DNA from 4 places in the Streptomyces pactum genome. Region 1 is predicted to be linked to each of the others. Evidence: riboswitches for the same ligand, from Rfam matches in the RefSeq annotation. Region 1 holds a riboswitch; each other region holds the start of a gene.
The links. Region 1 has a riboswitch for cyclic di-AMP ahead of B1H29_RS21965 (transglycosylase family protein). Riboswitches for the same ligand answer to the same signal wherever they lie in the genome.

Region 2: another riboswitch for cyclic di-AMP. It lies ahead of B1H29_RS15395 (transglycosylase SLT domain-containing protein); the one in region 1 lies ahead of B1H29_RS21965 (transglycosylase family protein).
Region 3: another riboswitch for cyclic di-AMP. It lies ahead of B1H29_RS09560 (M23 family metallopeptidase); the one in region 1 lies ahead of B1H29_RS21965 (transglycosylase family protein).
Region 4: another riboswitch for cyclic di-AMP. It lies ahead of B1H29_RS05400 (M23 family metallopeptidase); the one in region 1 lies ahead of B1H29_RS21965 (transglycosylase family protein).

The regions. Positions count from the first base shown of each region.
Region 1 is NZ_CP019724.1:5,148,853-5,154,178, forward strand. It holds gene B1H29_RS21960 (transglycosylase family protein) at 1-1,026, shown strand, start outside; cyclic di-AMP (ydaO/yuaA leader) riboswitch at 1,210-1,376, shown strand; gene B1H29_RS21965 (transglycosylase family protein) at 1,380-2,114, shown strand; gene eno (phosphopyruvate hydratase) at 2,407-3,687, shown strand; gene B1H29_RS21975 (FtsB family cell division protein) at 3,830-4,312, shown strand; gene B1H29_RS21980 (DUF501 domain-containing protein) at 4,362-4,958, shown strand; gene B1H29_RS21985 (Ppx/GppA phosphatase family protein) at 4,955-5,326, shown strand, end outside.
Region 2 is NZ_CP019724.1:3,714,609-3,719,934, forward strand. It holds gene B1H29_RS15390 (polyprenyl synthetase family protein) at 1-671, opposite strand, end outside; cyclic di-AMP (ydaO/yuaA leader) riboswitch at 1,360-1,527, shown strand; gene B1H29_RS15395 (transglycosylase SLT domain-containing protein) at 1,533-2,033, shown strand; gene B1H29_RS15400 (HAD family hydrolase) at 2,030-2,839, opposite strand; gene B1H29_RS15405 (GNAT family N-acetyltransferase) at 3,114-4,199, shown strand; gene B1H29_RS15410 (glycosyltransferase) at 4,228-5,326, shown strand, end outside.
Region 3 is NZ_CP019724.1:2,356,514-2,361,839, reverse strand. It holds gene B1H29_RS09570 (M16 family metallopeptidase) at 1-224, shown strand, start outside; gene B1H29_RS09565 (M16 family metallopeptidase) at 221-1,609, shown strand; cyclic di-AMP (ydaO/yuaA leader) riboswitch at 1,801-1,962, shown strand; gene B1H29_RS09560 (M23 family metallopeptidase) at 1,975-2,739, shown strand; gene B1H29_RS09555 (GntR family transcriptional regulator) at 2,942-3,637, shown strand; gene B1H29_RS09550 (HPr family phosphocarrier protein) at 3,768-4,049, opposite strand; gene B1H29_RS09540 (GNAT family N-acetyltransferase) at 4,250-5,326, shown strand, end outside.
Region 4 is NZ_CP019724.1:1,264,583-1,269,908, forward strand. It holds gene B1H29_RS05385 (carboxymuconolactone decarboxylase family protein) at 1-491, shown strand, start outside; gene B1H29_RS05390 (TetR/AcrR family transcriptional regulator) at 566-1,186, shown strand; gene B1H29_RS05395 (SGNH/GDSL hydrolase family protein) at 1,394-2,179, opposite strand; gene B1H29_RS05400 (M23 family metallopeptidase) at 2,384-3,352, opposite strand; cyclic di-AMP (ydaO/yuaA leader) riboswitch at 3,355-3,514, opposite strand; gene B1H29_RS05405 (tyrosine-protein phosphatase) at 3,937-4,734, shown strand; gene B1H29_RS05410 (DUF6126 family protein) at 4,744-4,866, opposite strand; gene B1H29_RS05415 (helix-turn-helix domain-containing protein) at 4,863-5,326, opposite strand, start outside.

The DNA.
Region 1 (5,326 bases):
GCCGGAGTGACCGGCTCCGCCATCGCGATCCCGCTCCTCGGCGCCACCGGCGCCCACGCGGCCGACGGGGCGAACTGGGATCGCGTAGCCGAGTGCGAGACCGGCGGCGCCTGGAGCCAGAACAGCGGCAACGGGTACTACGGCGGCCTGCAACTGTCCCAGGACGCCTGGGAGCGGTACGGCGGCACGGAGTACGCGCCGAGCGCCGACCAGGCCAGTCGCTCCCAGCAGATAAGAATCGCCGAGAAGGTACACGCGGACCAGGGCATCGCCAACTGGCCGACCTGCGGTCTGCTCGCGGGCCTGGGCGACGACTCGGGCTCCGTCATCGGCGGTACGGGTGCGACGGGTGACGGCTCGTCGGAGGGGTCGGAAACTCCCGAGGCGTCGGACGCCCCCGACGCGTCCGGCTCGTCCGGCCTGAACGGCTCGTCCGGCCTGAACGGCTCATCGGGTTCGACCGGGTCGTCGGAGCCCGGTTCCGGCGCGTCTCCCTCGACCCCTTCAGCCGCTGCGTCGCCCTCGTCGTCCTCGTCGTCCTCGTCCGACTCCACGTCGGACAGTGGGGACGATTCGACCAAGTCCGACACGTCGCCCGAATCCGAGCCCACGGGGAGCGCCGGTCCGCAGGGTGCCGACGCGTCTCCGACGGCCTCGCCGGAGGCGGGGGTCGGCGAATCGGACAAGTCGGGTCAGGGTGACGGTTCTTCGTCTCTCACCGACACCGGGCAGTCCGGGGCGGGCAAGCACCGCGGCGGCAGCGCCGACGAGGGCGCGGCGGACGGCCGCGACGCCGAGTCGTCCGGGCGGCACGCCTCGCGCGGTGAGGGCGAGTCGCGGGAGGTCGTGGACGGCTCGTACACGGTCCGTTCCGGGGACAGTCTCTGGGGTATCGCCGACTCCCTCGAGCTCGACGGCGGGTGGCGCTCGCTGTACGCCGGCAACAAGGAGGTCGTCGGCACCGACCCGGACCACATCCTGCCCGGTCAGACGCTCACGGTCACGGGCGAATCGGGCGAAAAGTAGGGGCAGTTCGCGTCACGGTTAGAGGCTGTATGTCCGTTTTGGATCACGTGAGAGATAGGTCTCAGAAGCCGTGATCGTCTTTGAAAATCCGCGGAGTGCGTGTCTACGGTCGTGACCGCTCGCCATCGCGGGCCCCGGCTGCCGCAACGCCGAATCCTGCCAGCGGCCGTCCGGGAACAGTCGTCGCGTCAAGCGCCGAAGGCAGGAGCGGGGGACCCAAGGTAAGTGCCGCACCGGGCAGTTGTGCCGGAGCGGCTAGGGGTGGAGCCGAGTTCCGTGAGGAACCCGGCCGGGCAACTCAACCGGCCCGAACCCGACAGCTCACCTCGCAGGCGTCGGTGAGGGGATCAACCATGCTGTTTTCCGGCAAGGGCAAGCACCGCCGTCCGTCCAAGGCCACCCGTGTCATCGCCGTCGCCGGTGTCACCGGTGCCGCCGTCGCCGCCCCGCTGATGGCGGCCGGCAACGCCTCCGCCGCCACCGCGTCCGAGTGGGACGCCGTCGCCCAGTGCGAGTCCGGCGGCAACTGGTCCATCAACACCGGCAACGGTTACTACGGCGGTCTGCAGTTCTCCGCCTCCACCTGGGCCGGCTACGGCGGCACTCAGTACGCCGCCACCGCCGACCAGGCCAGCAAGGCGCAGCAGATCGAGATCGCCGAGAAGGTGCTCGCGGGCCAGGGCAAGGGTGCCTGGCCGGTCTGCGGCACCGGTCTGTCGAACGCCGCGTACACCGGCGGCGGTTCCTCGGCCGGCTCCGACTCGTCCGGCTCGTCCGAGTCCTCCGGCTCCGCGCAGTCCTCGGGCTCCGCGCAGTCCTCCGGCTCCTCGGACAGCCGCGAGAGCGAGCAGAAGGCCTCCCGCTCCGCCGAGCGTCCGGCCGCCGAGAAGAAGACCGTCACCACCCCGACCGGCAAGAAGGTCGAGAAGGGCGACGGCGAGTACAAGGTCGTCAAGGGCGACACCCTCAGCTCGATCGCCGAGGAGCACGACGTCAAGGGCGGCTGGGCGAAGCTGTTCAAGCTGAACGACGACATCGTCGACGACGCCGACCTGATCTACCCGGGTCAGCAGCTCCACCTGAAGTAAACGGCGGTCCCCCCTTGCTCCCGTCCCGGTGCGTGTTCCCCCGTACGCACCGGGACGGGCTTTTTACGCCTCGGCCACGCTCCGGCCTCCCCCCGGCCTCCCCTCGACCTCGCCCCGGTTTCCGGAAACGTCTTTGTTCCGTTCGGAAACAATTTACTCTCGGTTCTGTCCAGCGGGTGGGCGATCGGCTGGCCGATCGCCCGGAGCCGGTTAGGCTCGGTCCCGCAGAGCCGCTGCGGTCCCGCGGGCCCGCGCGTCACACCGAAGCGTCACATTGAAGAAGGAGATGCTCGTGCCGTCCATCGACGTCGTCGTAGCCCGGGAAATCCTGGACTCCCGAGGCAACCCCACGGTCGAGGTCGAGGTCGGCCTCGACGACGGCAGCACGGGTCGTGCCGCCGTTCCGTCCGGCGCCTCCACCGGCGCCTTCGAGGCCATCGAACTGCGTGACGGCGATGCGGGCCGTTACCTGGGCAAGGGCGTCGAGAAGGCCGTCCTGGCCGTCATCGAGCAGATCGGCCCGGAGCTCGTCGGCTACGACGCCACCGAGCAGCGCCTGATCGACCAGGCCATGTTCGACCTGGACGCCACCGACAACAAGGGCTCGCTGGGCGCCAACGCCATCCTCGGCGTCTCGCTCGCCGTGGCCCACGCCGCCTCCGAGGCCAGCGACCTGCCGCTCTTCCGCTACCTGGGCGGCCCCAACGCGCACCTGCTGCCGGTGCCCATGATGAACATCCTGAACGGCGGGTCGCACGCCGACTCGAACGTGGACATCCAGGAGTTCATGATCGCCCCGATCGGCGCGGAGTCCTTCTCCGAGGCCCTGCGCTGGGGCGCCGAGGTCTACCACACGCTGAAGAAGGTCCTGAAGAACAAGGGCCTGGCCACCGGCCTCGGCGACGAGGGCGGCTTCGCCCCGAACCTCGGCTCGAACCGCGAGGCCCTCGACCTCATCCTCGAGGCGATCAAGGAGGCCGGCTACACCCCCGGCGAGCAGATCGCCCTCGCGCTCGACGTCGCCGCGTCCGAGTTCTACAAGGACGGCTCCTACACCTTCGAGGGCAAGGAGCGCACGGCCGCCGAGATGACCGAGTACTACGCCGAGCTGGTCGCGGCGTACCCGCTGGTCTCCATCGAGGACCCGCTGTTCGAGGACGACTGGGACGGCTGGAAGGCCCTCACCGACAAGCTGGGCGACAAGGTCCAGATCGTCGGCGACGACCTGTTCGTCACCAACCCGGAGCGCCTGGCCCGCGGCATCGACGAGGGCGCCGCCAACGCCCTGCTGGTCAAGGTGAACCAGATCGGTTCGCTGACCGAGACCCTGGACGCCGTGGAGCTGGCCCAGCGCAACGGCTTCAAGTGCATGATGTCCCACCGCTCCGGCGAGACCGAGGACGTCACCATCGCCGACCTGGCCGTCGCCACCAACTGCGGCCAGATCAAGACCGGTGCCCCGGCCCGCTCCGAGCGCGTCGCCAAGTACAACCAGCTCCTGCGCATCGAGGAGATCCTCGACGACGCCGCGGTGTACGCCGGCCGCAGCGCGTTCCCCCGCTTCAAGGGCTGAGTACCGCTCTTGCAGGAAGCGTCGTACGTACGTCCCCGTACCCGGTCCCGTACCGTGTGCGGGGACGTACGCACGTATGACGGCCATGACGACGTATGACGACGCAGGACGCGACGCATGAAGGTGGACGGGAGGCGGGGACATGGCGGTGAAGGACCGGGACCGTTTCTCCACCGCGACCAGGATCCGGATCATCGGGGAACAGACCGCGGCCCGGGTCTACCGCTCGCAGACCAAGCGCCAGGCCCGCCGCTCCCGGCTGACCGGCCGGGCCGCGCTGCTCGCGATGGTGCTCTGCTCCCTCGTCGTGGCGCTCGCCTACCCGATACGGCAGTACGTCGCCCAGCGCGCCGAGATCGCCGACCTGCGGCGGGAGCAGCAGGAGACCCGTGACCGAGTCGAGGACCTGCGCGACCTCAAGGCGCGCTGGCAGGACGACGCCTACGCCGAACAGCAGATCCGGCTGCGGCTGCACTACGTGATGCCGGGGGAGACGGGGTTCGTCGTCGTCGACCCGGACGCGGCCAAGCAGGCCCGCGCCGAGGCCGGCGGGGCCGACCGCCCCTGGTACCGGAACGTCTGGGACGGGGTCGACAAGGCCGACGCCGCCGCCCGCCGGCCGTGAACCGACCGCGCCGGCAGTGACTCAACAGGAAGACCAGCAGAAGACAGTCATGCAGACTCCCCCGCCGACCACCCCGCGCACCGAGCCCACCGACGCGGACGTCGAGGCCTTCAAGCAGCAGCTCGGGCGCCCCCCGCGCGGCCTGCGGGCCATCGCGCACCGCTGCCCCTGCGGACAGCCGGACGTCGTGGAGACGGCACCGCGGCTGCCCGACGGCACGCCCTTCCCCACGCTGTACTACCTGACGTGCCCGAAGGCGGCCTCCGCGATCGGCACGCTGGAGGCGAACGGCGTGATGAAGGAGATGACCGAGCGCCTGGCCGCCGACCCGGAGCTGGCCGCCGCCTACCGCGCCGCGCACGAGGACTACGTCCGGCGCCGCGACGAGATCGAGGAGCTGACCGGCTTCCCGAGCGCGGGCGGCATGCCGGACCGCGTGAAGTGCCTGCACGTGCTGGTCGCCCACTCGCTGGCGGCCGGGCCGGGCGTCAACCCGCTGGGCGACGAGGCGATCGCGATGCTGCCGGAGTGGTGGCGCAAGGGACCGTGCGTGTCCCCCAAGGACCTCGCCGACCCCAAGGACCTCACCGACTCCGAGAACCTCACGGACCTCACGGACCTCACGGACGAGGAGGACGGCAAGTGACCCGTGTCGCCGCCATCGACTGCGGTACGAACTCCATCCGGCTCCTGGTCGCCGACGCCGACCCGGCCACCGGCGAGCTGACCGACCTGGACCGCCGCATGACCATCGTGCGGCTCGGGCAGGGCGTCGACCGCACCGGGCGGCTGGCGCCCGAGGCGCTGGAGCGGACCTTCGCCGCCTGCCGCGAGTACGCCGAGGTCGTCAAGGGGCACGGCGCCGAGCGGCTGCGCTTCGTGGCGACCTCCGCCTCCCGCGACGCGGAGAACCGGGACGACTTCGTGCGCGGGGTGCTGGACATCCTGGGCGTGGAGCCGGAGGTCATCTCCGGCGACCAGGAGGCCGAGTTCTCCTTCACCGGTGCCACGAAG
Region 2 (5,326 bases), 1.4 Mb from region 1:
TCCAGGACGTCGTCCGCGAGCTGGAAGGCGACGCCGAGCCGCTCGCCGTACTGGGTCAGCACGTCCACGACCGTCTCGTCGGCGCCGGACATCATCGCGCCGAACCGGCAGGAGACCGCCACCAGCGAGCCCGTCTTGCCGCCCAGCACGTCCAGGTAGTGGTCGACCGGGTCCCGGCCGTCCTGCGGCCCCGCCGTCTCCAGGATCTGGCCGGTGACCAGCCGCTCGAACGCCAGGGCCTGCACGCGGACCGCCTCGGGCCCGAGGTCGGCGAGGATCTGCGAGGCGCGGGCGAACAGGAAGTCGCCGGTGAGGACCGCTACCGAGTTGCCCCAGCGGGTGTTGGCACTGGCCACGCCGCGCCGCACGGCGGCCTCGTCCATCACGTCGTCGTGGTAGAGGGTGGCGAGGTGGGTCAGCTCCACGACGACGGCCGAGGGCACGATGCCGGGGGCGTAGGGGTCGCCGAACTGGGCGGAGAGCATCACCAGCAGTGGCCGAAATCGTTTACCGCCGGCCCGCACCAGGTGCTGGGCGGCCTCCGTGATGAACGGAACCTCACTTTTGGTTGCCTCAAGCAACCCTTCCTCGACCGCAACCAATCCGGCCTGGACATCGGCTTCCAGAGCCTGGTCCCGCACGCTCAGCCCGAACGGCCCGACGACGGTCACGAGGGGTCTCCTGTCTGCTGGTGTCTACTGGCGATTACCTGGTTTGTCGATAGGTCGCTGCCACCACTCAAGTCAGCGTATCCGGTCACCTTTCGATCACCGCTAGCGCCCACCGTTACAGGCCGGTCGGTATCAGATCATGCACAGTATGTTTTTGATCAGGTGATATGAGCACATATTGATCGACATCACCAGGGCCGGAATCCGCCACGAAGATCACATCACTCCTCCCAACGGCCCGCACTCCGAATACGTCACCCACCCGGCTCGCTCCGCGCCCGCCCCGAACGGATGCCCGCACAGCACACGGAAACACCGGACGGAGCGGGGCCGGAGAGGGGGGCGCGCGCGACGGCGGACCCGCCCGGCCGGCGGTCGCCACCCGAAGCCCTCCCACTCTGCGGCCGATTGACTCGCGATTGGCCCTAATGCCCGATTTGCCATTCTTGTTGAGTCAGTGAGTTGACTCACTCCTCCACACCTGTAGGCAACCCCGCCGCCGACCGTGCCCTCCCTTTGCGCCGCAAGCCAGTTGAGCCTTGGCGGCCGCAAAGGATCAAGCGCACCAAACACCCCAGACCAAGGTCAACAGGCGCGTTGGGTGATTCCTGCACTTGTTTCGGACATGTGCTCTCGCATACGTTCCCGGCCTGTCGGGCGGACGCCGAATCCTGCCACCGCCCGGTCACACAGTCATCCGCCAACAAACTCGCAGGCAGGAGCGGGGGACCCAGGTAAGTCGCCGCACCGGTCACCACCGGAGCGGCTCGGGGTGAAGCCGTGCCCGTCAGGGCCCGGCCGGGCACCTCCCCGCCCGAACCCGACAGCTCACCTCGCAGGCGTAAGGAGAGGGACTCAAGCATGTCTGCCAACGGTCAGAACCGTCACGCCCGCACCGCCCGCCTCGCCCGGAAGCTCGCCGTGGCCGGCACCGGCGCCGCCGTGCTCGCCCTGCCGCTCATCGGCGCCACCAGCGCCTCCGCGGCCACTCCGGCCGCCACCACGGCCGCCACGACCGCCACCACGGCGGCGACGACGTACCCGGACAACCTCGACGGCTGGATCCGTGAGTCGCTCGACATCATGGCGCAGCACGGCATCCCCGGGTCGTACGACAGCATCCACCGCAACATCATGCGGGAGTCGTCGGGCAACCCGCTCGCCATCAACAACTGGGACATCAACGCCATCAACGGCACCCCGTCCAAGGGCCTGCTCCAGGTGATCGACCCGACCTTCCAGGCGTACCACGTCGAGGGCACCTCCTGGGACCCGTACGACCCGGTCGCCAACATCACCGCCGCCTGCAACTACGCGGCCGACCGGTACGGCTCGATCGACAACGTCTTCGGCGCGTACTAAGAGGTACCGAAGACCCGCTCGAGGACGACGGCCACGCCGTCGTCCTCGTTCGTCGTGGTGATCTCGTCGGCCACCGCCTTGAGTTCGGGGTGGGCGCCGGCCATGGCGACGCCGTGGGCCGCCCAGTCGAACATGGGGATGTCGTTGGGCATGTCGCCGAAGGCGATCGTCCGCCGCCGGCCCAGCCCCAGGCGCTCGGCGGCCATCGCCAGGCCGGTCGCCTTGGTGATGCCGCACGGCTGGAGCTCCACCGTTCCCGGCCCCGACATCGTGACCGTGGCGAGCGAGCCCACCACCGCGCGCGCCGTCGCCGCCAACTCGTCGTCGGTCAGGTCGGGGTGGCGAAGGAGCACCTTGCTGATCGGCGCGCTCCACAACGCGTCGCGCCGCTCGACCCGCACCGCGGGCAGCGTCGGATGGGGCATCAGGTACCCCGGCTCGATGAGCGTCAGGCCGTCGACGCCGTCCTGGTCGACCGCGGCGTGCACCTGCCCCACCTCGGCCTCGATCTTGCCGAGCGCGGTCTCGGCCAGCTCCCGGTCCAAGGTGACCGACCACAGCATCCGGTGCTCTCCGGCGTCGTACACCTGCGCGCCCTGGCCGCACACCGCGAGCCCGGTGCAGCCGAGGCGGTCGAGCAGGGACCGCACCCGGGGTGCCGGCCGCCCGGTCACCACCAGGTGCCGCGCACCGGCTCCGGCCACCCGCGCCAGTGCGGCCAGCGACCGGTCGGACACGGTGTCGTCGCCGCGGAGCAGCGTGCCGTCGAGGTCGGTGGCGACGAGTGAATAAGCGGTGCGGTCCATGATCAGAGAATACGGACACCGCACCTGTCCGACTCACCCACGATCGCTTCCGAACGAGGACGCGCGAGGTAGGCACGAGTCCGCACGAGTACGGCACAAGTGCGCACGAGGACGCACGTTCGTGTCCGAAACCTGGCACATCATCGGCTTCATCGGCTAAGGCCGGTTAAGGGCCTGTGCACCGGTTGGCAACAACATGGTCCGCTACCTACCGGCCGGGCCGTCCCCGGGGGTACCTTCCTTCTGTCCAGGGGGACTTGATCGGGGGGTCGGGTTGAACAGCGGACGTGTGCGCGTGCTCAGGCCGGAGGAACTGGGCGAGGGGGAACGGGAGCGCTGGCGCGAGCTGCGCGCCAAGTCGGCGGCACCACGCAATCCGTTCATGGAACCGGAGTTCACCGGCGTCGTGGGCCGGGTAAGGCCGCGGGCGCGGGTCGCGGTGGTGTACGACGGTGGTGAGGCGGCCGGTTTCCTGCCGCACGAGCGCGGGCCTCTGGGCCAGGGCCGGGCGATCGGGCTCGGCGTCTCGGACTGCCAGGGCGCGGTGCTGCGCCCGGGCCTCGCCCCGGACACCCGCGAACTGCTGCGGGCCTGCTCCCTGTCGAGCTTCGCCTTCGACAACCTCGAGGCGGAGCAGGGGCTGTTCGTGCCGCACGCCGCCGAGGAGCACACCGCCTACGTCATCGACGTGGAGCAGGGATACGAGGCGTACGAGAGCGCCCTGCGCGACCGGTCGCCGAAGTTCCTGAAGACCACCCTCGCCAAGGAGCGCAGGCTCGGCCGTCAGGCCGGGGAGGTGCGCTTCGTGTTCGACGAGCATGATCCGGCCGCGCTGCGCACGCTCATGGAGTGGAAGTCGGCGCAGTACCGCAGGACGGGACGCCGGGACCGGTTCGCGCAGGAGTGGATCACCCGGCTCGTCGGACGGCTCGCCAGGACCCGGGCGCCGGAGTGCACCGGCACGCTGTCCGTGCTCTACGCCGGCGGCCGGCCGGTCGCCGCCCACTTCGGACTGCGCTCGGCGACGGTCATGGCCTGCTGGTTCCCGGCGTACGACCCCGAGTTCGCCAAGTACTCACCGGGGCTGGTGCTGCATCTGCGGATGGCCCAGGCCGCCGCCGCCGAGGGCATCGGCATGCTCGACATGGGGCGCGGTGCGGCGGAGTACAAGGACTCGCTGAAGACCGGCGGCCTGTCCGTGTACGAGGGGGCGGCGACGCGGGCGGGGGCGGGTGCCGCGCTGCACTGGCTCGGTCGCGAGCCGGCCCGCCGCGCGCACGGCTTCGTACGCGACCGGCCCCGGTTGGCGTCGCTGGCGGTAAGGACGTTGAGGGGCGCGGCCCGGCTGCGCCGGTCATGACGGAGGGCAACCACGAGGGGGTGGGCGCATGGCCGGTGTGCGGCGTGCGCGGCAGCAGACACGGCGGGAGACGGAGCGGGAGATAGAGGGGTTCCTGAGCATCGGGCCGGTGCAGGTCGCCGAGCTGGATCTCGGGGCCGAGGATACGGAGGGTACCGAGATCACGGAGGGTGCCCAGGCTGCGGAGAGGGCCGAGGATACGGCGGTGGCCGAGGGTAGGGAGGGGGCGGCGCTGAGACCCGGGCCGGGTAGTGCTCCGGTGACGTCCGGTGCGGTCTTCCTGCTGGTCAGGCGGGCGGGGGTACCCGTCGGCACCGTACTCGGCCAGGTGCCCGAGGGCGCGGATCCCACCGAGGTGCTGGCCGGGCTCGCCCGGGAGCTGCCGCGCGGGGAGCCGCCCGAGCCGTTGCCCGCGCCGCCCTCCGCCAGCGTCGTGGTCGCCACCCGGGAACGCGCGGACCAGCTAGCCCGCGCGCTGGACTCGCTGCTCGCGCAGGACCACCCGGACTTCGAGATCGTCGTCGTCGACAACGCGCCCGCGACCGAGGACACCCGCGAACTGGTCGAGCGCAAGTACGGCGAGCGGGTGCGGTACTTGTGCGAACCGGTGCCCGGACTCGCCATCGCCCACAACCGGGGCCTCGCGGCCGTACGGGGCGAGGTGGTCGCCTTCACCGACGACGACGTGGTCGCCGACCGGCGCTGGCTCGCCGAGCTGACCGCGCCCTTCGCCGCCGACCCGCGCCTGGGCTGCGCCACGGGGCTGATCCTGCCCGCGCGGCTGCGCACGCCCGCCCAGGTGCTCCTGGAGAGCCACGGCGGCTTCGCGAAGGGGTTCACCCCGCGGACGTACGACCCGGCGCGTCCGCCCGCCGACGAGCCGCTGTTCCCGTTCACCGCCGGCCGCTTCGGCTCCGGCGCCAACATGGCCTTCCGTACGGCGGTGCTGCGGGCGGTCGGCGGCTTCGACCCGGCGACCGGCGCGGGCACGCGCGCCCGGGGCGGCGACGACCTGTACGGCTTCGTCCGCGTCCTCGCCCAGGGGCAGCGGCTGCGCTACACCCCGCGCGCGCTGGTCTGGCACCACCACCGGGAGACCTGGCGGGACCTGGAGACCCAGGCGTACG
Region 3 (5,326 bases), 2.8 Mb from region 1:
ACGAACTGTGCCGGTACGCCGTCCTGTTCGGTGACCCGCAGCTCGCCCTCACCGCCGTACAGCGGGTGCTCGAGGTGACGGCCGAGGAGGTCCAGGAGGTCGCCAAGGCCCGCCTGCGCCCCGACAACCGCGCGGTGCTCGTCTACGAGCCGACCGCCCCCGCCGACGACGCCGAAGCCGACCCGAACGACGCCACCGACGAGAACGAGGAGGCGGCCAAGTGACCGAGCTCGCCACCATGGAATTCCACGCCCAGCCGCAGGCCGGCGAGCCCAAGCCGTGGGCGTTCCCGGCCCCCGGGCGCGGCAGCCTCGGCAACGGCCTCACCGTCCTGCGCTGCCATCGCCCCGGCCAGCAGGTCGTCGCCGTGGAGGTGCTCCTCGACGCGCCCCTGGACGCCGAGCCCACCGGTCTCGACGGTGTCGCCACGATCATGGCGCGCGCCTTCTCCGAGGGCACGGACAAGCACTCCGCCGAGGAGTTCGCCGCCGAGCTCGAGCGCTGCGGCGCGACCCTGGACGCACACGCAGACCACCCCGGCGTCCGGCTGAGCCTGGAGGTGCCCGTCTCGCGCCTCGCCAAGGCCCTCGGCCTGGTCGCCGACGCCCTCAGGGCGCCCGCCTTCGCGGACGGGGAGGTCGAACGGCTGGTCCGGAACCGGCTCGACGAGATTCCGCACGAGCTGGCCAACCCCGCCCGCCGGGCGGCCAAGGAGCTGTACAAGGAGCTGTTCCCGGCCGGCACGCGCATGTCGCGCCCGCGGCAGGGCACCGAGGAGACGGTGGCGAGCATCGACTCGGCGGCCGTGCGGGCCTTCTACGAGAAGCACGTCCGGCCCGCCACGGCCACCGCCGTGGTCGTCGGCGACCTCACCGGCGTCGACCTCGACGCGCTGCTCGGAGAGACGCTGGGCGCGTGGGCCGGCTCCGCGGCCGAGGCGCGGCCCGTAGCCCCGATCACCGCCGACGACACCGGCCGGGTCGTCATCGTGGACCGGCCCGGTGCCGTCCAGACCCAGTTGCTCATCGGCCGCACCGGCGCGGACCGGCACGACCGGGTGTGGCCCGCGCAGGTGCTCGGGACGTACTGCCTCGGCGGCACCCTCACCTCGCGCCTGGACCGCGTCCTGCGCGAGGAGAAGGGCTACACCTACGGCGTACGGGCGTTCGGGCAGGTCCTGCGTTCCGCGCCCGACGGCACGGGCGCCGCCATGCTCGCCATCAGCGGCTCCGTGGACACCCCCAACACGGGTCCCGCCCTGGACGACCTGTGGACGGTGCTGCGCAAGCTCGCCGCGGAGGGGCTCACCGACGCCGAGCGGGACGTGGCCGTGCAGAACCTGGTGGGCGTGGCGCCGCTGAAGTACGAGACGGCGGCGGCCGTGGCGAGCACCCTGGCCGACCAGGTCGAGCAGCACCTGCCCGACGACTACCAGGCGACGCTGTACCGCCAACTCGCCGCCACGGGCACGGTGGAGGCCACGGCGGCGGTCGTGAACGCCTTCCCGGTGGACCGGCTGGTCACCGTCCTCGTCGGCGACGCGGCACAGATCAAGGAGCCCGTCGAGGCCCTCGGTATCGGTGAAGTCACCGTGGTGGCGGCCGAGTAGCGGCACGCGCGCGTGGCGGCCCTGGTGACCCGAGTGTCACCAGGGCCGCCATTTGTCCGAATTGGGGGAGAGGCTGCCCGTCTGCCCTGTGGCGTGCGCTACAAAAAGCTTGTTGCGTTTGAGGATTGAAGACAGCCGCGTTTAGCGTCATCCGGGCTGTTCGTCAGGCAGTGCGCCGCATCCGCGGCACCGGACAGTCATCGCCGAGTCCCCGTACGGCGCGAGCCAGGGGAGCCGGGGACCCATGCAGTCCCTGGGGTGAATCGGACGCCCGCGCGCAGCGAGGGGGTCCGTAGGAGACCTTCCACCTCCGAACCCGTCAGCTAACCCGGTAGGCGAGAGGGAAGGAAAGGACCAGCCTCTACATGGCGTTCACGCGCGCCACCGGGAAGCACCGCCGTCCCAGCCGGGTGCACCGCACCACCGCCCGCGCGGCGGGTGTCGCGGCCCTCGCCACCACCGGCGTCGTCGGCACCCTCGCGGCTCCGGCGCTCGCCGCCGAGTCCGAGGCGGAGCAGAGCGGACTCACCCCGGTCATCACCATCGGCGACTCCATAGCCGACGAGATCGACGCCCAGGCCACCGCCCAGGAGCGGGCGGCACTGCACGCCGCCGCCCGTGAGGCGGCCCAGGAGGCCGCGCGCGAGCGGGCGGCCGAGGCGGCCGAGCAGGCGCGCGAGGCCAAGGAGCGCGCCGCACGTGAGGCGGAGCGCAAGCGGCTCAACACCTTCGTGTCGCCGATCACCGCGTCCTACGTCTCCACCGCCTATCAGGCGGGCAGCTCCCTGTGGTCCTCCGGCAGCCACACCGGCATCGACTTCCACGCCTCCAGCGGTACCACCGTCCACGCGGTCGGCGTCGGCACCGTCGTGGAGGCCGGCTGGGGCGGGGCGTACGGCAACCAGGTCGTCATCAAGATGCACGACGGTACGTACACGCAGTACGGCCACCTGTCGTCCATCGGCGTCTCGGTCGGCCAGTCGGTCGTCCCCGGGCAGCAGATCGGCCTCTCCGGCGCCACCGGCAACGTCACCGGACCGCACCTGCACTTCGAGGCTCGCACGAGCCCCGAGTACGGCTCGGACATGGACCCCCTCGCGTATCTCCGCTCCCACGGCGTCAACCTCTGACGACGGACGGTGCGGCACCCGAGAGCCCCGGCTTCACGAGCCGGGGCTTTCGCGGTTTCCGGCCGCGGCTCCGGTACCGCCGTCGTCCCAAAAAATGTCCATGAAATCCGCCTCGCCGTCGGAATATCCGCGTGATTGCCCTAGAGTCACTGAACACACGTCAATGGTCGACGTTTCACGGGGATTAAGTCGGAGGTCGGGCATGCGTATTCCGGCGCATTCGGTGTGCACGGCGATCCGGGACGACATCGTCACCGGCGTCCACGGGCGAGGCAGCCGGCTGACCGAGGAACTCCTGGCCCGCCGCTACGGCGTCTCCCGCGTCCCCGTCCGTGAGGCCCTGCGCACGCTGGAGGCCGAGGGCTTCGTGGTGACACGGCGGCACGCGGGCGCGTGCGTCGCGGAACCCACCGAGCAGGAGGCCGCCGACCTCCTGGAGACGCGCATGCTCCTTGAACCCCTGGGCGCATCCCGGGCCGCCCGGCGCCGCACCGAGGCGCACCTCAAGGTGCTCCGCGGGCTGGTCAGGCTCGGACGGGAACGCGCCAGGCAGGGCAACAGCGAGGACCTGCGCTCACTGGACGGCTGGTTCCACGACACCCTCGCCCAGTCCGTCGGCAGCCCTTCCCTGACGGCCATGCTGGCCCAACTGCGCCACAAGATCGCCTGGATGTACGCCGTGGAGCCGCCGGCCGGGCCCGTGGAGAACTGGGCGGAGCACGGTGCGATCGTCGACGCGGTGGCCCGGGGCGACGGCGAGCGCGCGCGTGCGCTCATGACGCTGCACACCGAGCGGTCGACGTCGGCGCACAGGCTGCGATTCTCCTCCGGCGGGGGACGGGCGGAACGTGTGAGGAACTCGCAACGTGCCGTAAACACTCCGAGCCTGCGGTATTAACACGGGCACCGTATACAAAGAGAGGGAAAAGCGGGGGTCGCTTTCTGCTGCCTTCAAAAGGTGAGCGATTGGAAAGTGGAAAGCGAAAGGCCCGCCCAGTTTTCCGGGCGGGCCTTTCGTGCTGCCGTTGTCAGACGGTTTCGGGGAGTTCCTCGAGCCCCTCGGAGACCAGCTTCGCGAGCCGGTCCAGGGCGGCGTCCGCGCCCTCGGCGTCGGCGGCGAGGACGATCTCCTCGCCGCCCTGGGCGCCGAGGCCGAGGACGGCCAGCATGGAGGCCGCGTTGACGGGGGAACCGTCGGCCTTGGCGATCGTCACCGGGACGCCTGTGGCCGTGGCGGCTCGGACGAAGATGGAGGCGGGGCGGGCGTGGAGACCCTCGGCCCAGCCGACGTTGACGCGGCGCTCAGCCATGTGATGCTGCCCTTCAGGTGTTCAAGGTTTCATGTTGTCTAGACCAGTCTTGTCTAGACCAGTTTCCCATATCGTGAAGCGTGGGTGTACGGCACCGTGCGCCGTCCCGTGTGGTCGTCGGACCGCGGCCTCGGCCCGACCTTCCGTCCTCCACAGACTGCCTCGCGCCGTTGTCGTACGCGAGCCGTACTCTGGGGCCCATGCAGACCTCGTCGGACCGGCACGAGTACCCCGCCCACTGGGAGGCCGACGTGGTGCTGCGCGACGGCGGCACCGCGCGCGTCCGCCCCATCACCGTTGATGACGCCGAGCGCCTGGTCAGCTTCTACGAGCAGGTCTCCGACGAGTCGAAGTACTACCGCTTCTTCGCGCCGTACCCTCGCCTGTCCGCCAAGGACGTCCACCGCTTCACGCACCACGACTTTGTGGACCGGGTGGGACTCGCGGCCACCATCGGCGGCGAGTTCATCGCCACCGTACGCTACGACCGGATCGGCGCCGGCGGAACACCCGCCTCGTCCCATCCGCCGCCCGCCACCACTCCTTCCGGAGGGCCCGTCGCGCCCGCCCCTCCCGTCTCCGACGAGGCCGAGGTCGCCTTCCTCGTCCAGGACGCCCACCAGGGACGCGGCGTCGCCTCCGCGCTGCTGGAACACATCGCCGCCGTCGCCCGCGAGCGCGACATCCGCCGCTTCGCCGCCGAGGTACTGCCCGCCAACACCAAGATGATCAAAGTGTTCATGGACGCCGGGTACACCCAGAAGCGCAGCTTCGAGGACGGCGTGGTCCGGCTGGAATTCGACCTCGAACCCACCGACCGCTCGCTCGCCGTGCAGTACGCGCGCGAGCACCGCGCGGAGGCGCGTTCCGTTCAGCGGCTGTTGCAGCCGGGCTCGGTGGCGGTCATCGGCACCGGCCGCACACCGGGAGGCGTCGGCCGCAGCATCCTCGGCAACATCCGGGACGCGGGCTACACCGGCCGGCTGTACGCCGTGAACAAGGCCTTCCCCGAGGACCTGAGGGAACTCGACCAGGTGCCCGCCCGCCGCTCGGTGCGCGACATCGACGGCCCCGTCGACCTCGCCGTCGTCACCGTGCCCGCCGAGCACGTGCCCGGGGTCGTCACCGAGTGCGGTGAGCACGGCGTGCAGGGCCTCGTCGTGATCTCCGCCGGGTACGCCGACAGCGGCCCCGAGGGACGTGAACGCCAGCGCGCCCTCGTGCGCCAGGCGCGCACGTACGGCATGCGGATCATCGGACCCAACGCCTTCGGGATC
Region 4 (5,326 bases), 3.9 Mb from region 1:
GCAAGGCGCTCGCCCACAACCCCCGCGTGCTCTGGAGCGACCTGCGGTTCGAGCAGTCGGTGGCCAAGTGGAACAGGCTGGACCCCGACCTGAAGGCGCTCGCCGTGCTGGCCTCGGCGGCCTCGATCGGCTGCTCCTGGTGCATGGACTTCGGCTACTGGGAGAACGCCGAGCGCGGCATGGACCGGCGCAAGTTGCACGACGTGCCGGTGTGGCGGGAGAGCGACGCCTACACACCGCTGGAGCGGGACGTCATGGAGTACGCGGAGGCGGTGACGGCGACCCCGCCCGCCGTCGGCGACGACCTCGCCGGGCGGCTGCGGGCCCGGCTGGGCGAGCCCGCGTTCGTGGAGCTGACGGCCATGGTCGCGGTGGAGAACCTGCGCTCCCGGATCAACGCGGCGCTCGACCTCACCAGCCAGGGCTTCAAGGACTCCTGCGACCTGCCCGACGCGGGCCCCGCGGCCGCGGCCGCCGCCACGACGGACTGAGCCACCGGGCCGGGAGCGGCCGTCGCCGCACGGTGCGTCCGGCCCTGTCCGGGCGCCTGTATAGGGTGACGGGCGTGGGGAGAGTCCGGTTGAGTGTGACGGAGCGGCGCGAGGAGCTGCTGCGCGCGGCCATCGAGCAGATATCGGTGCGGGGCGTGGCCGCGCTGCGCATCGCCGACGTGGCCGCCACGCTCGGTGTCAGCAACGCGCTGGTGCTCTACCACTTCTCCACGAAGGAGAAGCTGGTCGCGGCCGCGTTCACCTACGCCGCCGAGGACGACCTCGCCCACCTGCGCAAACTGCTCGGCCGACGCACGTCGGCGCTGCGCCGGCTGCGGGCGGCCGTGCGGTGGTACGCCCCGACCGGGCAGGCCAAGGGCTGGCGGCTGTGGATCGAGGGCTGGGCGGTGGCGTTGCGGGAGCCCGCGCTGCGGGAGGTCACGCGGGAGCTGGACCGTCAGTGGAAGGCGGCGATCGCCGAGGTGGTCGCCGAGGGCGTGGCCGCCGGGGAGTTCCCGTGCCCGGACCCCGAAGGCGCCGCCCTCCGCCTGACCGCCCTGCTCGACGGGCTGGCCGTGCAACTGACGTCGTACGCGGGCGCGGTGTCACGGGCCCGGGCCCACGCGTGGATGGACGAGGCGCTCGCCCGGGAACTGGGCCTGGAACGGGAGGCGTTGACCACACAGCGCCCCTAGGGTCCCGCGCCCACGGGCCGGGACCCGACCCGCGACCAGGTGGTGCCGACGCCCGGCCCCGCGGCGTTCCACCGCCCGGACCTCGTCCGCGCTCCGGCCCCGGCGCGACAGCCCGCGAGGTGCCGCGCGCACGGCCTCGGCGACGACGGCGGGGCGACGGCCGGCACGGACCACGCGCACCGCGCCGACCGCCCGTGCCCCCCCCTGTCAGGCCACCGCCGCGATCCGCACCTTGATGTCGTCCGGCGACAGCGCCCCCTTGGCGATCACGTGGTCGCCGGAGGACTCGCCGCGCAGCCGGCGTCCGATCCACGGCACCAGGTACTCGCGTGCCCAGTGCACGTCGTCGCGCCGGACGCCCAGGGTGCCGCGGGGCGGCAGCGGCGGCCAGGGCTGGTCCGGGTCGGCCGGGACGCGCAGGCCGAGGGCCTGGCCCGCGCGCAGCGCCACGCGCGTGTGGCCCTCCGGCGACAGGTGCAGCCGGTCGGCGTCCCACGCCCTGCGGTCCTGGACGCTCCGGAGCGACCACAGGTCGAGCACCGGGCAGCCGTAGCGGTCGGCGACGGCCCGGACGTGACCGTTGTACGTGGCGATCTTTCCGCGCAGATGCCTGAGGACGGGCACCCCGCGGGTGTCGAAGCCGGTGGTCACCAGGACGGTGCCGGCCGCGGCGGTCAGCGCGGCCACCGCACGCTCGAACCGCTCGGCCACCTCGTCCGGATCGGTACCGGGCCGGATGATGTCGTTGCCGCCCGCCGCGAACGAGACCAGGTCGGGCGCGAGTCGGGCGACCCGCGGGACCTGTTCCGCCACGATCTGGTCGAGGAGCCTGCCGCGCACGGCGAGGTTCGTGTACCTGAAGTCGCCCTCGGGGCGCCGGTCGGCCAGCAGCACGGCGAACCGGTCGGCCCAGCCGACGAACGCCCCGTCGGGGCCGGGGTCGCCGACGCCCTCGGTGAAGCTGTCCCCCACCGCCACGTACGACCCGATCACTTCTCTGCTGTCACTCTTCGAATCGTCTGCCACGTCGGCCCATGATTCACCTTGAATGTGACCTACGCGACCGTAGGAACGGCTTGACGGTCGGTGAGAAAGACCACGCCTAAAGTGTTCGTCAATTCCGGAATACGCCGAAGGCCGGACCCGGGGATCGGGGTCCGGCCTTCGGTGGCGCGGGAACTGCGCGCGAAACCCTCGTCAGAGGGAGACGCCGTGCGAGCGCAGGTACGCGATCGGGTCCACGTCCGAGCCGTAGTCCGGCGTGGTGCGGATCTCGAAGTGCAGGTGCGGGCCGGTCACGTTGCCGGTGGCGCCCGAGAGGCCGACCTGCTGACCCGCCGTCACGGACTGACCGGCGGAGACGGAGAGCGAGGACAGGTGGGCGTACTGGGCGTAGTGGCCGTCGGCGAGCTGGATGACGACCTGGTTGCCGTACGCGCCGCCCCAGCCGGCGGAGACGACGGTGCCCGCGCCGACGGCCTTGAGCGAGGTGCCGGTCGGGACGACGAAGTCCGTGCCGGTGTGGTAACCGCTGGACCACATGCTGCCCGTCTGGTGGTACGGGGTACCGACGGCGCCGCCCGGGACGGGCGAGGTGAAGCCGCTGGTGGTGCCGGCGGACTGGGCGCTCGTGTCCGAGGAGTCCGAGGAGGAGGAGGAGGTCTTCGCGGCGTCCGACGACTTCTCGGCGGACTCCGACTTCTCGGCGGACGGCTTCTCGGGCGCGGCGGGCTTCTCGGCCGCCGGCTTCTCCGACTCGGCGGAGGACGACGGGGCGGACTCGGCGGCCCGCTCGCCGATCGAGAGCTTCAGGCCCGGGTGGATCAGCGACGGGTCCGAGCCGACGGCCTCGCGGTTGTCCGAGTACAGCTTCTTCCAGCCGCCGTCGACGTCCTGCTCGTCGGCGATCTTCGAGAGGTAGTCACCGCTCTTGACGGTGTACGTCCGCGAGTCCGAGTTCTTCTCGGCGCTGCCGCCGGCGGCCTTCTTCGCGGCCGTCGGTATGGAGTGCACGGCCTGCTCGGAAACGGACTGCGCGGGAGCGGCCTGGGCGCTGGCGGCACCCATCAGCGGGAGCGCGAGCGCGGCGCCACCGGTTCCGGCGACGGCGATGGTGCGGGTCAGGCGCATGGCCCTGGTACGGCGGTGCTTACCCTTCGCGGGCATGGCGAATTCCTCTCCGGCGCCTACGAGGTGAGCTGTCGGGTGCGAGCTGGAGATGCCCGGCCGCGCCGAGACGCGGCTTTACCCCAAGCCGTTCCGGGAACCGGAACAGGCGGTTGTACCTGTGGGTCCCCCGCTCCTGCCGTGTACGGGTGGTGGATGAGTGCTGGCTCCGGTCGGCGGCAGGATTAGGCGTCCGTCCGGATCGGTGGTGAACGTAAGGGACCAAGACGCACAGGGACAAGCGAGGGGTTCCGTCGGCGGGTGTCCCGATTGATCCTTTACGGGAATCACCGGTCACCCTCCGTCGATTCACGGGGCGCTTTTCAGGCGAACAGCCTGGAAAACCGGCTGGATTACGTGAGCATGACGAGCAACGCACGGTCACGTATATGACGCTGCTCACGCGACGCCTCCCCAGTCCCTTTTATTACAGCGCTAGTTGGAATGAAGGTGCCGATTCGGACAGAAGGCGCAGAAGTGTCGCAGTCGGGCGACTTCGCCCCCTGGGCCCCGGGGTCGTGCCGTATCGTCGAGTGGTGCCCGTCGGCGAGCAGCGCCGGCGGGGCGGAGTGGGAGGAGCCCCCGTGACGCAGCAGGTCCCGTCGACCGAACCCGAGCTGGCCGGCGTGCGCAACTTCCGTGACGTGGGCGGACTGCCGACCGTCGACGGGCGGCGGGTGCGACAGGGCGTGCTGTTCCGCAGTGGTCACCTCGCGCACGCCACCGGGGAGGACGCCGCGTTCCTGGCCTCGCTGGGCCTGCACACCGTCTTCGACTTCCGCAACGCCGCCGACCAGAAGCTCGACGGCCCGGACGTCGAGCTGCCGGGTGTACGCAACGTGAACCTGCCGCTGAGCGATCCGGCCGACGGCGCCGAGTTCTGGAAGATGGTCCGCGACGGCGACCTCGACCAGCTACGCGGGATCCTGGCGGACGGCAAGGGCGTGAACCGGATGATCGAGTCCTACCGCATGATCATCAAGGAGCGCACGGCGGAGCACTCCCGGGTACTGCACGCGCTCGCCGAGGACAGCGTCCCCGCCCTGATGCACTGCGCGGCCGGCAAGGACCGCGCGGGCCTGTCGATCGCGGTCACCCTGCTCGCCCTGGGCGTCGAGCGCGAGGCCGTCGTCGACGACTACCTCAAGTCGAACGCCGCGCACCGCCGCTACAAGGTGCGCCGCAGCGGCTCCGCCGCCTCGGCCTACTCCCCCGAGGTCATGGAGCTGCTCAGCCCCCTCTTCGATGCGCGCGCCGAGTACCTGGCGGCGGCCTTCGAGACCGTCGAGGAGACCTGGGGCGGAGTCGACGCCTACCTGGAGAAGGGCCTGCGGGTCACCCCGGAGACCCGGGAGCGGCTGCGCGAGCGGATGCTGGACTGAGCCACCGGCTCACCGGCTGTTGGCGCCGACCTCGAAGAGCAGGTAGATGAAGGCCGCGAAGACGTGCCCCACGATGAGGTAGATGAAGAGCCGCACCCACAGGGCGCGCGGGAACTTCTCCTGCAGGTTCATGGCGTTCCTCCGGGGGCGGGGTGGACCGGCGTGGTGGCCGGTCCCAGGCACAGTGCGGCCGTCGGGCTCTGCAGCAGGGTGTGGACGAAGAGGAGCTCGACCCCGTCGGCGTCCTGGGCGGCGATCCGGTGCGGGGTCAGCGAGTCGAAGTGCGCGCCGTCGCCCGGACCCAGCGGGTGCACGGTGTCCCCGAGGCGCAGCCGCAGCCGGCCCCGCAACACGTACAGCCACTCCTCGCCGGGGTGCACCCGCACGATGTCGCCCTGCGAGCCGTGCGGCACACGGACCCGCAGGGCCTGCATACCGCGACCGGCGCCGCCGGCCTGCCAGTACGTCCAGCCGCCCGCGAAGGTCGGCTCCATGGCGTCGGCGCGCACGACGGCGTCCCGGTCGGCGGCCGTCTCGCCGAGCAGCTCCGAGACGGTCGTACCGTAGACCCGGGCGAGGGAGAGCAGCATCG